Linked DNA regions of Nitratidesulfovibrio vulgaris str. Hildenborough. The protein of the gene in region 2 interacts with the protein of the main gene of each other region in a pairwise test. Links are inferred from orthologs where the notes say so. Each region holds a gene or a part of one and is shown on either strand. Other genes may lie near its edges. The genes, in order: DVU_RS01800 and ndk.

Evidence for each region.
Region 1: the proteins of ndk (region 2) and DVU_RS01800 interact in binary tests that used the Escherichia coli proteins (3 or more experiments, as listed by UniProt). The link is inferred for Nitratidesulfovibrio vulgaris str. Hildenborough from one-to-one orthologs.

The regions. Positions count from the first base shown.
Region 1 is NC_002937.3:412,891-418,806, forward strand. The notes cover bases 983-3,740. They hold DVU_RS01800 (5-formyltetrahydrofolate cyclo-ligase), read right to left. Parts: upstream 2,778-3,740; coding sequence 2,187-2,777; downstream 983-2,186. Other genes in these bases: DVU_RS01790 (aminodeoxychorismate/anthranilate synthase component II), read right to left, coding at 983-1,444; DVU_RS01795 (polyphenol oxidase family protein), read right to left, coding at 1,441-2,196; DVU_RS01805 (metallophosphoesterase), read left to right, coding at 3,359-3,740. In the rest of the region: DVU_RS01785 (anthranilate synthase component I), read right to left, coding at 1-918; more of DVU_RS01790, read right to left, coding at 890-982; more of DVU_RS01805, read left to right, coding at 3,741-4,039; DVU_RS01815 (outer membrane homotrimeric porin), read left to right, coding at 5,522-5,916. UniProt on the Escherichia coli protein: Involved in the removal of 5-formyltetrahydrofolate.
Region 2 is NC_002937.3:2,426,211-2,432,193, forward strand. What follows is about bases 1,890-4,714. They hold ndk (nucleoside-diphosphate kinase), read right to left. Parts: upstream 3,600-4,714; coding sequence 3,180-3,599; downstream 1,890-3,179. Other genes in these bases: DVU_RS10935 (Smr/MutS family protein), read left to right, coding at 1,890-2,052; proC (pyrroline-5-carboxylate reductase), read right to left, coding at 2,383-3,180; DVU_RS10950 (hypothetical protein), read left to right, coding at 3,677-3,868; DVU_RS10955 (divergent polysaccharide deacetylase family protein), read right to left, coding at 4,151-4,714. Also shown: DVU_RS10930 (Mrp/NBP35 family ATP-binding protein), read left to right, coding at 1-520; more of DVU_RS10935, read left to right, coding at 823-1,889; more of DVU_RS10955, read right to left, coding at 4,715-5,701; DVU_RS10960 (S41 family peptidase), read right to left, coding at 5,782-5,983. UniProt on the Escherichia coli protein: Major role in the synthesis of nucleoside triphosphates other than ATP. The ATP gamma phosphate is transferred to the NDP beta phosphate via a ping-pong mechanism, using a phosphorylated active-site intermediate.

The DNA.
Region 1 (5,916 bases), 2.0 Mb from region 2 along the record:
AGGGGTGGGGCGTTGCTGCCACAGGCGCAACAGGAAGGCCGCAGCGTCCATGCCGGGGCGGCGGGCGGTGAAGCGTGAGGTGAGGTTCAGCTGGTAGGTGTCGCCCCTGCGGATGGCAGCCAGCACCTGCCGTACCCCATCCGGGTAGGTCGTGGCATCCAGCGACGGGACAAGTTCGTCCAGTGCGAGGGCGAGGTCGTCGCCCGGCGCGGTGCCGTCTCGCGGCGCCGCGGACAAGCCCCTGCCTTCCCCGTGGTTCCTGACGTCCCCGTAGGGATTGTCGCCCCCATCTCCCCCGCTTCCCTTGCCGGTCGCTGCTGCCCGGGGTGCTCCCTGCTTCTCCTGTCGCATCGCCGTACCAGCCTCGCGGTGTTCTTCCGTCAGTGTCTCCGTAAGCGTATGGGCGCGTTCTTCCGTGCGTAGCGCATCAAGCAGGCGACGCAGCATGGGCAGCCTGCGTTGTCCCGTTGCCGAGACCTCGGCTTCAAGGTCGCCGCCATGCGGATACCAGCGCAGTAGGCAGTGGTAGCGGCGTAGCACGCCGTATCCCGACTCGGCAGGCTTTGCGGAGGCGATGCCGTGCAGCGCCATGCCCCACCCGTAGGAAAGCCAGCCAAAGGCGAGGCGTGGCACGTCGGAGGCGATGCGCACCTGTTGCGTGCCGTCGCCGAAGCAGAAGGCATGGAGGTCTGTGAGGTCTCCGTCGGGCGGAGGCGATATCTCGCCAGCCACGTCGAATCCCACAAGGCAGCATGGACGGGCGGGCGACGTCGCATCGGATGCCGTCCAGCCGGGGGGCATCCCGCCGCCGTCGGGGGCAGGGTGACACAGCAGCATGTCCGCCCCTTCGCGTGCCAGCGCGAGGGCGAGACGGGCGAAGGTGGCACTGTCAACGCAGTCGGAGAGTATGCAGCGCATGATGGATGAGCGTCACGCCGTCAGGCGTGAGGAACGATTCGGGGTGGAACTGATAGCCCATGAGGGGCCGCGACTCGTGCCGCAGGGCCATGACCAGCCCTGCCGGGGTGCGGGCGCATACCCGCAGTCCCTCGCCGGGCGTCACCACATGCAGCGAGTGGTAGCGTGCCACGGTGAAGGTTCGTCCGTCGTCGAAGAGGGCGGTATCGGTCTTGCCGTGGACGCAGCCGTCGAGGGGCGCGGTGACCCCGCCGAAGTGCATGTTGAGTATCTGCATCCCGAGGCAGATGCCCAGCACGGGGACGCGACTGTCGATGACGCGCCCGTAGCCGGGATATTCCTCCGGCGCACCGGGGCCCGGAGAGATGACCACAAGGTCGTGGGCCTCCGGTTGCATTTCGGGCAGCCGGTCATGGCGCAACACCACGGGGGGCGTTCCCGTGGCCCGCGCCAGCAGGTGCTCGAGGTTGCACGTGAAGCTGTCGCGGTTGTCGACAAGCAGGGTACGCAGCGGTCGGGGCGTCATGCGAGGGCGGGGTCTATCCATATGATGCTGGCTTGCCTGCCCGTGACCCTTTCGCGGCGATACGAGAAGAACGTGTCGGCCAGTGTGCCCGTGCACAGGTCGAGGGCGTGGATGCGTTCGGGCGCAAGTCCCGCCTGCGCCAGTTGGTGCCGGGTGAGCGTCCACAGGTCCATGGTGCGTTCGCGGGTGCGAAACCAGCGGGCGAAGTCGTCGCCCCATTCACTGTCGAAGTTGACGAACTCCGCGGCGGCGGGGCCGAGACTGGGGCCGCGCACCGCCAGCAGGTCGCGGGGCGCAAGGCCGTAACGGTCGCAGAAGGCGCGCACGCCGCTGGCGGGGAAGTCGATGCGGTTGCCGCGCCAGCCCACATGCAGGGCGGCGATGTAGCGGCCGCTTTCATGGGCGATGAGCACGGGCTGGCAGTCCGCCGTCTTGATGACGAGGCCGAGGCCGGGGCGCGACGTGGCAAGGCCGTCAGCCTCCGTCTGCGGCGGTGTCGCAAGGTCGAGGGGGGCGGGGTCGAAGACCATGACGTCGCCGTGCACCTGACGGCATTCGGCCCAGCCGTCCAGCCCCAGCGACGATGAAAGCTCACGCCGGTTGGCGATGGCAGCCTCCGGGGCGTCGCCCACTTCGAGGGAGATGTTGCCGCCTCCCCACGGGTCTTGCGAGGCCCCGCCACACCGCGTGTGGAAGGCGCAACGGACGGCTGGCACGCCGGGAAAGGCGAAAGGTATCCACGTCATAGCCATATGAGGCCCTCCTCGGTGCAGAGCGCGTTCACGGGACGGTCCCACGCTTCGGCGGGGAGGGCGTCCACAATCTGGAAGGCATGGGCGAAGCCGACCAGCGGCGTCGCGGACATGCCGGGGGTGGAGAGGAAACGGTCGTAGTAGCCGCCGCCGTAGCCGAGGCGGTTGCCCTGTCTGTCGAAGGCGACGCCGGGGATGATGGCGAGGTCGGGCGCAAAGGTCGGGGACTGCGGGTCGACAGGCGGGCAGCGCAGGGGCGAGGGTTCGGGAATGCCATGACTGCCGGGGCCGAGGTCGGCGGCACAGAGGCACGGGGCAAGGCACATGACGCCGGAACAGGCGGGGTCGCAGCGGGGCAGCAGAACCTCCTTGCCCGCCTCCCACGCGGTGCGCAGTAGCAGGTCCGTGTCGAGTTCGTTGCGGACGGCGACGTAGAGCACCACCTGCCGTGCCGTGACCCATGCCGGATGGGCAAGCAGGGCCGCCTGTGCCAAGGCGCCGTGACGCTGGGCCTCCTCCCTGTCGAGGTCGCGTCGCCGTTGCAGCATCTCCCGCCGCAGGGCGGTCTTGGCGGTTGCCATGTCCTGCGCAGCCGCGCCGCGGATGATGGAAGAGGGGGCGGGCGGTATGCCAGTCGGTGCCGGGGGGCTGTCACCTGTCGCGCGAGAATCGCCACCTGTGGCTTGAGCGGAAGTACCCGATGCCGAAGATGGGTCCACAGGTGCCGTCGCTGCGGAGTGTGCCGCGGTCACCTTCGCGTCATGCCGCGGCTTCCGTGTCGCATTGCCAGCTGATGCGGGAGATGCCGGAGATGCCGGTGAGGTGCTTCGTGGTTGGGTCATGGCGCGTTCCGGTCGTGGATGGTGCGTGTCATGCGGCGCTGGTGTTGTCGCAACAGCCTGTCGGCACGGGGACTTTTGTCAAACGCGAACGCATGCGCTACAGTGGCATCAGCGGCTCACTGATGGCGAGGCTTACGCAGCGGACACCTGACATGGTGCATACGACCTGACGATAAGCCCGCGGGGCGTCTCCGATGCGGTTCCCCACGGTGTTATCCTGGAATGAAGCGATGGCACCGGCGTCGCGTATCCCGTGACCTCGTCACATGTTCCCCGGTCGTTTCGCCGGGCGCACTACTACTAGCAAGGAAGGCAATGCCATGCAAAGCACACTCTGGTGGCTGGCGTTCGGTGACATCCACGACAATGTGTCGCGGCTTGAAGAACTGCCGGGACTTGCGGATGCCACAGGGGTCATCGTGACAGGCGACATCACCGTGGGCGGCGGTATCAAACAGGCTGAACGCTCTCTGGAGGCTGTCGCCCGCGTCAATCCGAACGTCCTCGCCCAGATAGGCAACATGGACAGGGGCGAGGTGACGGAATGGCTTGAGACCAGAGGGTGGAACCTGCACGCCTCTGTGCGCGAGGTCGCACCCGGTGCCGCCATCGTGGGGGTGGGGGCGTCCACCTTCACGCCATTCGGTACGCCCAGTGAATTCCCGGAATCGCGCTTCTCCGCATGGCTGGATGACATCCACAGGACGCTTCGTGAACGGGGGCTGCGACGTGTGCTGCTCGTTTCCCACAATCCCCCGCACCACACCTTGTGCGACAGGGTGGGAGACAGGCACGTGGGCAGTACCGCCGTACGCGAGTTCATCGAAGAGGTGCAGCCCGACGTATGCGTGTGCGGGCACATCCACGAGTCGCGTGGTGTCGACCGCATTGGGCGTACGGTGGTGGTGAACCCCGGAACGCTGCTTTCCGGGGGCTATGTGGTTGTGCGGCTTGCCGGGGAAGGCGGCTTCGCGGCTGAACTCAATGTGCTGAAACCCTAGAGGGCGGTTGCATCCCCCCTGGTGTTCGCACCCGGAAAAGAAAAATGTGCTTTTTTGAAATTCCTTGTTGACATCGGAGAGGCACAAGCATAGTTTCCGCTTCCCGGACGAGAGACGCCTTCTGGCGGATGTCCGGAACATGTCGCGGGGTGGAGCAGCACGGTAGCTCGTCGGGCTCATAACCCGAAGGTCGTAGGTTCAAATCCTGCCCCCGCAACCAGAATCGCAAGCGCGTATGGGAACACCCCATACGCGCTTTTCGCGTATGCGGCGGTGTCTTGTTGCTTCCTCGTCCCTGTTGTCATTTCTCCCATTTTTTGTGCTCTGCGAGCATGTCCTTCGCGTCGTGCATGGGCTTTGGCTGTGCGTGCGCTGTGAGGGTTGTCGGGTGTCACACAAGTTGAGAAAATGCGTCACGCAAGTTGAGCACGTTGCTTCAGAATCTGCCGGGGCGCACAGCGTTGTGCGCCTCGTTCGTTTGTAAGGGGTGTCACGCGGAAACCCTGTCCACATCGCACGCCCCACGGCGTGGACATGGGGGCAATGACACACCCCCGCCGATAGCCACTCATGCATACTGCCCCCGTCATTCTCTTCCCCGTCTCCCGGTGGGGCGACCGCTGTCGGTCCTCATCCGTAACGATGTCGCGGGGCAGGCTGCTGCTGGAAGAGGCGCAGACAGTTGATGCCCTTCGAAGGTGGCTGTCCTGCGGGAGGCGGTGCGCGATTCTGCCGCATGGCGTTCAGCAAAGGGGATGTCCGGCGTCGTCTGGGAATGGCTTCTCCTGTCCGGCGGAGTGGGGAGGGGGCATGACGCAAGCCGTGAATACATCGGTTGGGGGTAGCGGCGGGAAGGCACAGCCCCTTGCAGGGGAACGTGGCAGGGTCTGAGGTGCAGCAGCGTTGTCTTTCATGGGAGTGTCGTCGGTCAGCCTCACGGAGGGTTGTGAAGGATGCGTGGTGGCTGAAAGGGCTGCCGAAGGGAACAGAAGTCCAGAATCGGTGCATTTCTGGTGAAACAGAATATATCTACATAGTTGAGCAGGAATGTTGCGAATGCAACGTGTGTATTTTTTCAGCGTTGCGAATGCAACATTTTATTGATTTGATGTTGCGAATGCAACATTTTTCAGTAAAATGCTTGCAGCATGGAGTGGTTTTTATGTTGCATTGGTAACATCGATACATTTTTTTGTGATTTTTTTATCGAGTATGTGGCGGCCTGTGCAGTATGTCACTATACATAAATGTACAATCGTTCTATCAGTTTTTTAAAAATATATCTTTAATTACAGTGTATTTTGCGAATATTCCGGTAATTATCAAAAATAATGACAATTACGTTAATATTATCAAGATGCTCTGCGCGTCATGTGGCCAGTTCAAGATGATTTTGATCTGTTGATGGCTCATTTGCTTTAAATTAACTTTGCATCGGGTTTCAGGATTATTACACCCCTTGTAAAGAAGGAAGGACTGCAAATGAAACGTGTAGCTGCCATACTTGTAGCGTGCGGGCTCGTTTTAGGAGCCTACTCTGGTGCGCATGCGGCAGACATCAAGGCCAAGGGCGTTTGGGCCATCGATTTTTCATGGCTTGACAGTGGCGATTACACCTCAATGGCTGACGACGGCAAAAGCGACGACGACTTCTCGGCAAGCCAGCGTCTGCGTACACAGATAGACATCATCGCAAGCGATTCCCTGAGGGGGGTCGTGTTCTTCGAAATCGGCAATACCGTGTGGGGCCGTGGTGCCAACGACCACGGTGGCGCCCTCGGTGCCGACGAGGCCAATATCGAAGTCCGTCGTTCGTACATCGACTGGATAGTGCCCAACACAGACCTGAAGGTCCGCATGGGCATTCAGGGTCTGGT
Region 2 (5,983 bases):
GCCGAACGGGCAACAGGCCGTCATCTGGCGCGGACCGGTCAAGATAGGCTTCATCCAGCAACTCGTCGGCGATGTGGAATGGGGCGACCTCGACTACCTCATCGTCGACTGCCCTCCCGGCACGGGTGACGAACCTCTCTCCGCCGTACAGCTGCTCAACCCCGGTGCCCACGCCCTCGTGGTCACCACGCCGCAGGCCGTGGCCATCGACGACGTACGCCGTTCCCTCGGCTTCTGCGCCGAGATAGGCATTCCCGTACTCGGCCTCGTGGAGAACATGAGCGGCATCGTCTGCTCGCAATGCGGCAACATCGAAGAGTTGTTCGGCAAAGGCGGCGGCGAAGCCCTCGCCAAGGAGATGGCCGTACCTTTCCTCGCCGCGCTGCCCCTCGACCCGCAGGTCGTCCGCAGCGGTGACGAGGGATGGGTGTACATCAAGCATCACCCCGAACGCCCCACCGCGCTGGCACTGCGTCCGGTCATCGACGCGGCGCTGGGGCTGGACGCCGCCAAGGCATAACCCGTCTCTTCTCGCTCATCCCGGGGCGGCCCGCACAGGCGGGCCGCCCTTTGCGTCCGGTCCCGTACCCGGCCCCGTGCCCGCCTCCGTGCCTGGCCCCGCGCCTTACGGCGCCCCCCTCGGCTTCAACGTATGCACCCACGCCTCCATGACGCGCACGACCGTCCATCTGTGCAGAGTGCGTCAGGGCGCGTACGTTTCCGCCATCCCTTCACCATCCCCCTGCCATCGTCTCACAGCACGCGCCGTCTTGACATGCGCCCCCCGGCGGATGAACAATCGCGCTCTTACAGGAGCCTGTCATGTCCAAGCACGATACGCCGATAGACGACACCAATCCCTTCCGCGCCCTCCAGAAACGCCAGTTTCGCGATGCGCGAACCGCCTCTGCGGAAAAGAAACCCGAACCAGCACGCCATTCGGTCGCCCTCCCCGACGACGAATCCGAAGCCTTCGCCGCAGCCATGGGCGGCGTACAGCGTCTTGATGCCCCTTCCGGCAAGGCACCTTCACCCGGCAAGGGCGGCAAGACGAACAAGGGACACAGAGAGGGCGGCGCTTCAGGTACGCCCCATGCCCCCCAGCCTGCTTCCGGCGCCGTCAATCCGGCCACACCCACCGGCCATGAGGGGACGCCCCGTGCCCGTGACGCCCATGGTCGTCCGACGCCCGCCATGGAAGCCGCACTGCGCGACAAGGCTGGCATCCAGCCCGCAGATGAGGGCAGTTTCGCACTGGGGCAGCACCCGGCGTTCAAGTCGCTTCGCGAGAATGCACAGCAAGCGGATGCGGACGTCCTGCTGCCGGAAGCCCCGCATGGACAGCCAATCCAAGGCCCTGCCAGCCATCCCGACGTGAAGACCTCGCAGCGACGCCTCGACGTGCGTGAACGTTCACGCCATGCCGTCAGCGACCACGGGACGCAACACCCCACCCGCGCGACATCCGGCGATGATGACGATGACATGTCGTTCGCCACAGCCATGCGCGGCATCACGCCCCTGTCGGGCAAGGGGCGCGAAGTGCCCCCCGCCGTGACACCGGGCAAGGCGGCGACCTCCGGACGCGACCCCGTGCAGGACTTCCTTGAGGGACGCATCGAGTTCGCCCTTGAGTACACGGAAGAATACCTCGAAGGGCATGTGGTGGGGCTGGACGAGTTGACCATCGGCAAGCTTCGCGCCGGGCAATACAGCCCCGAAGCGCACCTTGACCTGCACGGGCTGAACGCCTTGCAGGCTTACCAGTCGCTGGTCGGTTTCTTTCGCGGGGCCTATCTCAAGGGGCTGCGTACCGTGCTGGTCATTCCGGGACGTGGTCGCAATTCGCCGGATGGCCTCGGCATCCTGCGTGAGAAGCTGCAATCGTGGCTTACCCGCGACCCGTTCAAACGGGTGGTGCTCGCCTTCTGCACGGCACAGCCTACCGACGGCGGTGCCGGGGCGGTCTACGTGCTGCTGCGCAAATTCAAGAAGAGTCGCGGCAAGATACAGTGGGACAGGACACCGAGCGACGCCGACCTGTTCATGTAGCACGCCCCCTCACACACGGGACAGCCCGCCACCACAGACCGGGCGGCGACAGGTCAGCGGCGAGACATCCCCATATGGCCTGATTCAACGCCCCTGTGTAACGCGCTGGGTGCTGACTGCGGGAGGGATTCAGGGTCCCCCGCAGGGGACGGCAGGGAGACACCCCGTCCCGGCCCTTGGCCACAGATGATCGGGCCGTGCCCTCTTGCGGCCTGACGCCGATGCAACCGGAACCCATTGCCATGCCTGCGAGAACGCCCTCCGTCTTGCGACGGAGGGCGTTCTTTCAATCACATGGACGGCGCATGGACATGCACCGCACCCGACGCTCTAGCGTTCCATCTCCTGCCCACGCCTGTAGGCGGCGAGGATGGCGTCGATGATGCGTCCGCGCACGGCATCCCTGTCGAACTGGTTCATGGCGGCGATGGTGTTGCCCGCTGGCGAACACACGGCCTCGCGAAGCAGAGAGAGATGCGTACCTGATGTGGCAGCCAGCTTCACCGAACCGGCGAAGAGGTCGACCACCATGTCCGTCGCCTCATGACGCGGAAAGCCCAGCGTCACCGCAGCCTCGACCACGGCTTCCATGAAATGGAAGACATAGGCCGGGCCACAGCCCACGACCGCCGTGAAGGCGTTGAACTTCTCTTCAGGCAGCACCAGCACACGGCCAAGCGCCTCGAAAAGCTCCTTCACGAGAGTGCGGCGTACCTCATCGAGGGTCGCGTCCTCGAAGCACAGGGCGAAGACGCCCGCCCCCACCATGGCGGGGGTGTTGGGCATGACGCGCACCACAGGACAACGCCCGCCGCTCATCTCACGCAGTGAGCCGACGGACACGCCCGAGGCGATGGAGACCACGACCTTGCCGGAATCGAGTTCCGGCATGGCCGCACCAAGCACCGCGCCGACCTGACCCGGCTTCACGGCCACGAGAACAATGTCCGAAGCGCGCACGGCGGCGGCGATGTCAGCCACCCCTTCGACGCCCGCGTCGGCAAGCGCAGCCAGCTTGGCGCCCGTGGGGTCGCAGCCGACAAGACGCAGTCCTTCACGTCCGGAAAGCCCGCGCAGAATGGCGGAGCCCATGTTGCCGCAACCTATGCAGCCGAGTGTTGTTTGCATTAGCCTACGATCTCCAGCGCGTTGAAGAAGTACGAGATCTCGAACGCGGCGGTTTCAGGGGCGTCGGAACCGTGAACCGAGTTGGCCTCGAGGCTCACGGCGTACTTCTTCCGGATGGTACCTTCCGCGGCATTGGCCGGGTTGGTGGCCCCCATGATTTCACGATACCGGCTGATGGCATTCTCGCCTTCGAGCACCGAGCAGACCACCGGGCCGGAGCACATGTAGGTGGTCAGGCTATCGAAGAAGGGACGCTCACGGTGCACGGCATAGAAGCCTTCGGCCTGCGCCTTGGTCAGATGGATCATCTTCATGGCGACGACCTTGAGCCCTGCGCCCTGGATCATGGCGAGGACCTCGCCCTGCAGATTGCGCTCTACGGCGTCGGGCTTGATGATCGAAAATGTACGTTCAACCACGGTACTACCTCCACTTGCAGTTCGGACGACCCGCGTCAACGGAACAGGACGCGTCGTCCGCTAGGGGTTGCACACAGGTGCCATTCACCTGTGCGTTACAGGGGCGCAACGGGATTCCCGCCCGTGACGCCCGTACATCACCACACATGCGACCCGGTCGACGCGGCACGTCAGTCGGCTTGCCCGACATCAACGGCATCATCGACGTCCTCGACATCAGCGGTATAGGTGTTCCGCTCCTCAACGGCGCACCCGTCGCCTTGTGGTGACATGATTCGCTATCCCCCCACCCGCAGGGGGGAGAATCCGGCGACGGCACACCGCCGGAGGGCATGAAACATCTGATCAAAACCGTAGTGCCAGTGGCTTGCCTCTACACCTCACGCCGGACACCCGCCGTTCACGCGCAGGTCATGTCGCACAGGCCGCCACATCCGGCGTCGGCGTCCGGCGTCGCCCACAACGCCCGACAGCTGCATCGCCATCTGCATCGGCCTCTGGCATGAGCACCCGGCACAGCATCCGGGAATGGCCCGTCTCTCCGGCACCTGTCATCGGCGCGCAGTCGTCTCCGCATCAAGCAGCTGACGCATGGTCACGATACGCACCGACTTGTCGCGCGTACGCTGCCACTCCTTGAGTGCCGCCACTGTCTCGGCGAGAGGATGCCCGATGGCGACAGCCACGCCCTGTTCATGGGCTACGCGCGCCGCCTTGTCGAGCTGGAACATGATGTTGCGCTTGTCGTGGATGACATCAAGGAACACGTTGCGCTTTCCGGCGGGCAACCCTGCCTTGCGCGCCTCACGATAGAAGACCGACCCGGAATGCGTCACGCTGTCGAGCACGAAGAGCCCCTTGCCCTCCAGCGCGTCACATACGGCGCGTACGCCACGGGTGTCCTGCGTGAAACGCGACCCCATATGGTTGTTGAGGCCCACGGCGTGGGGTACCCGGGCGAGGTTGTCCCGCAGCGTCGCCTCTATCTCGTCACTGCCCATCCGTACATAGATGGCACCCGGCCCCGGCTTCACCGACGGATACTTGAGCGGTTCCATGGGCTGGTGGATCATCACCTCACGTCCGGCGCGGTGTGCCGCCTCCGCAGCCTCACGCGCATGCGAGCTTCTGGGCCACACCGCGAAGGTGACGGGGTAGTCGAGCTTCAGCAGGTCACGCACCGCCCCCATGCTCTCGCCTATGTCATCGATGACGATGGCAAGCAACGCGCCTTCCACCGGGGTTCCGGGACGGGGCTCTTCCACCGACTCATACAACGAAAGGGTGATCTCATGCGTGAGCACCCCGCCCACGTAGACCTCAATGAGGTCATCGGCCTTCTTGCGCATCTGCGCACGCTCGGCCCATACGGAAAGAGCTTCGACGAACGCCTTGACGAAACGGTCGGGGGCGTCGCCGACACCCAGTGTCATCTGCTGGAAATGGTAGCTTTCGCCCTGTTCGTTGCGTGTCTCGACGCTCGCGATGCGCAGCCTCTCCCGCGCGATGCCGAGACGCACCAGCGTCTGCACCAGCGCGTAGTCGACCTGCTTCACCCCTTCTTCCAGCGGGGCGTCGAGGGATTCCTCGTAGGGCAAGGCCCCGGCGTTGACCGGGGCACGCACCGCGCCCTCACCGTCCACGGCGTCGGAAGTGGCGTTTCGGGGCACGGACGGCGCGGCCTTGTCCGCGTCCCCACCCGGTGTCGAGGCATCAGACTGCGCGTCGGCGTGTACGCCCTTACCGGTCGTCCTTGAGGCTTCACCCGACTGCACCTTCCCGGCTGTGGCGGAAGGCTGCGCTGGCGTCGGCCTCGCGGGAGAGGTTGCCGCGGGGGTCTTCTGACGTTCGGTCTTCGAGGGGGGTACGGGCCGTGTGGCATCAGCCCCGCCCTGCCACAGCCAGTACCCGGCCATGACCGTGAAGACGAGGCACAGCACCCCCATGATGACGATGACAAGTCGCGTCAGGGTCTTCTCTGTAGCTGCGGGGGTCTTGCTTCCCTTGCGGGTGCCAGACTTGGTGCCACTGCCGCGTGAACGGCCTGACGTGCCGTCTCCCTTGGCTGTGCTGCTTTTCTTCTGCGGGCGTTTGGCGGCCATGGTATCCCATACGGAAGGAGGGCGCGGTCACCCGCGCCCCTCCGTATCTGCGTCTCGCACACCGTCTTCCGGTATGCCTTCTAGCGTATTTCCTTCAAGGCGGGCAGCCGCTTCACGAACTGCAATGCCATGCGCAACTGGTTGTCGCGTTCAAGCAGGTCACGCACCTCGTCAGACTGGTCGTTCTTGCCCTGCTTGCCCCCGGCACCGTTCTCCAGATGACGCGAAAGATCCTTCTCCCGCAACATGTTGAAACGCTGCATGGGTTTGGCGTCGTCCTCA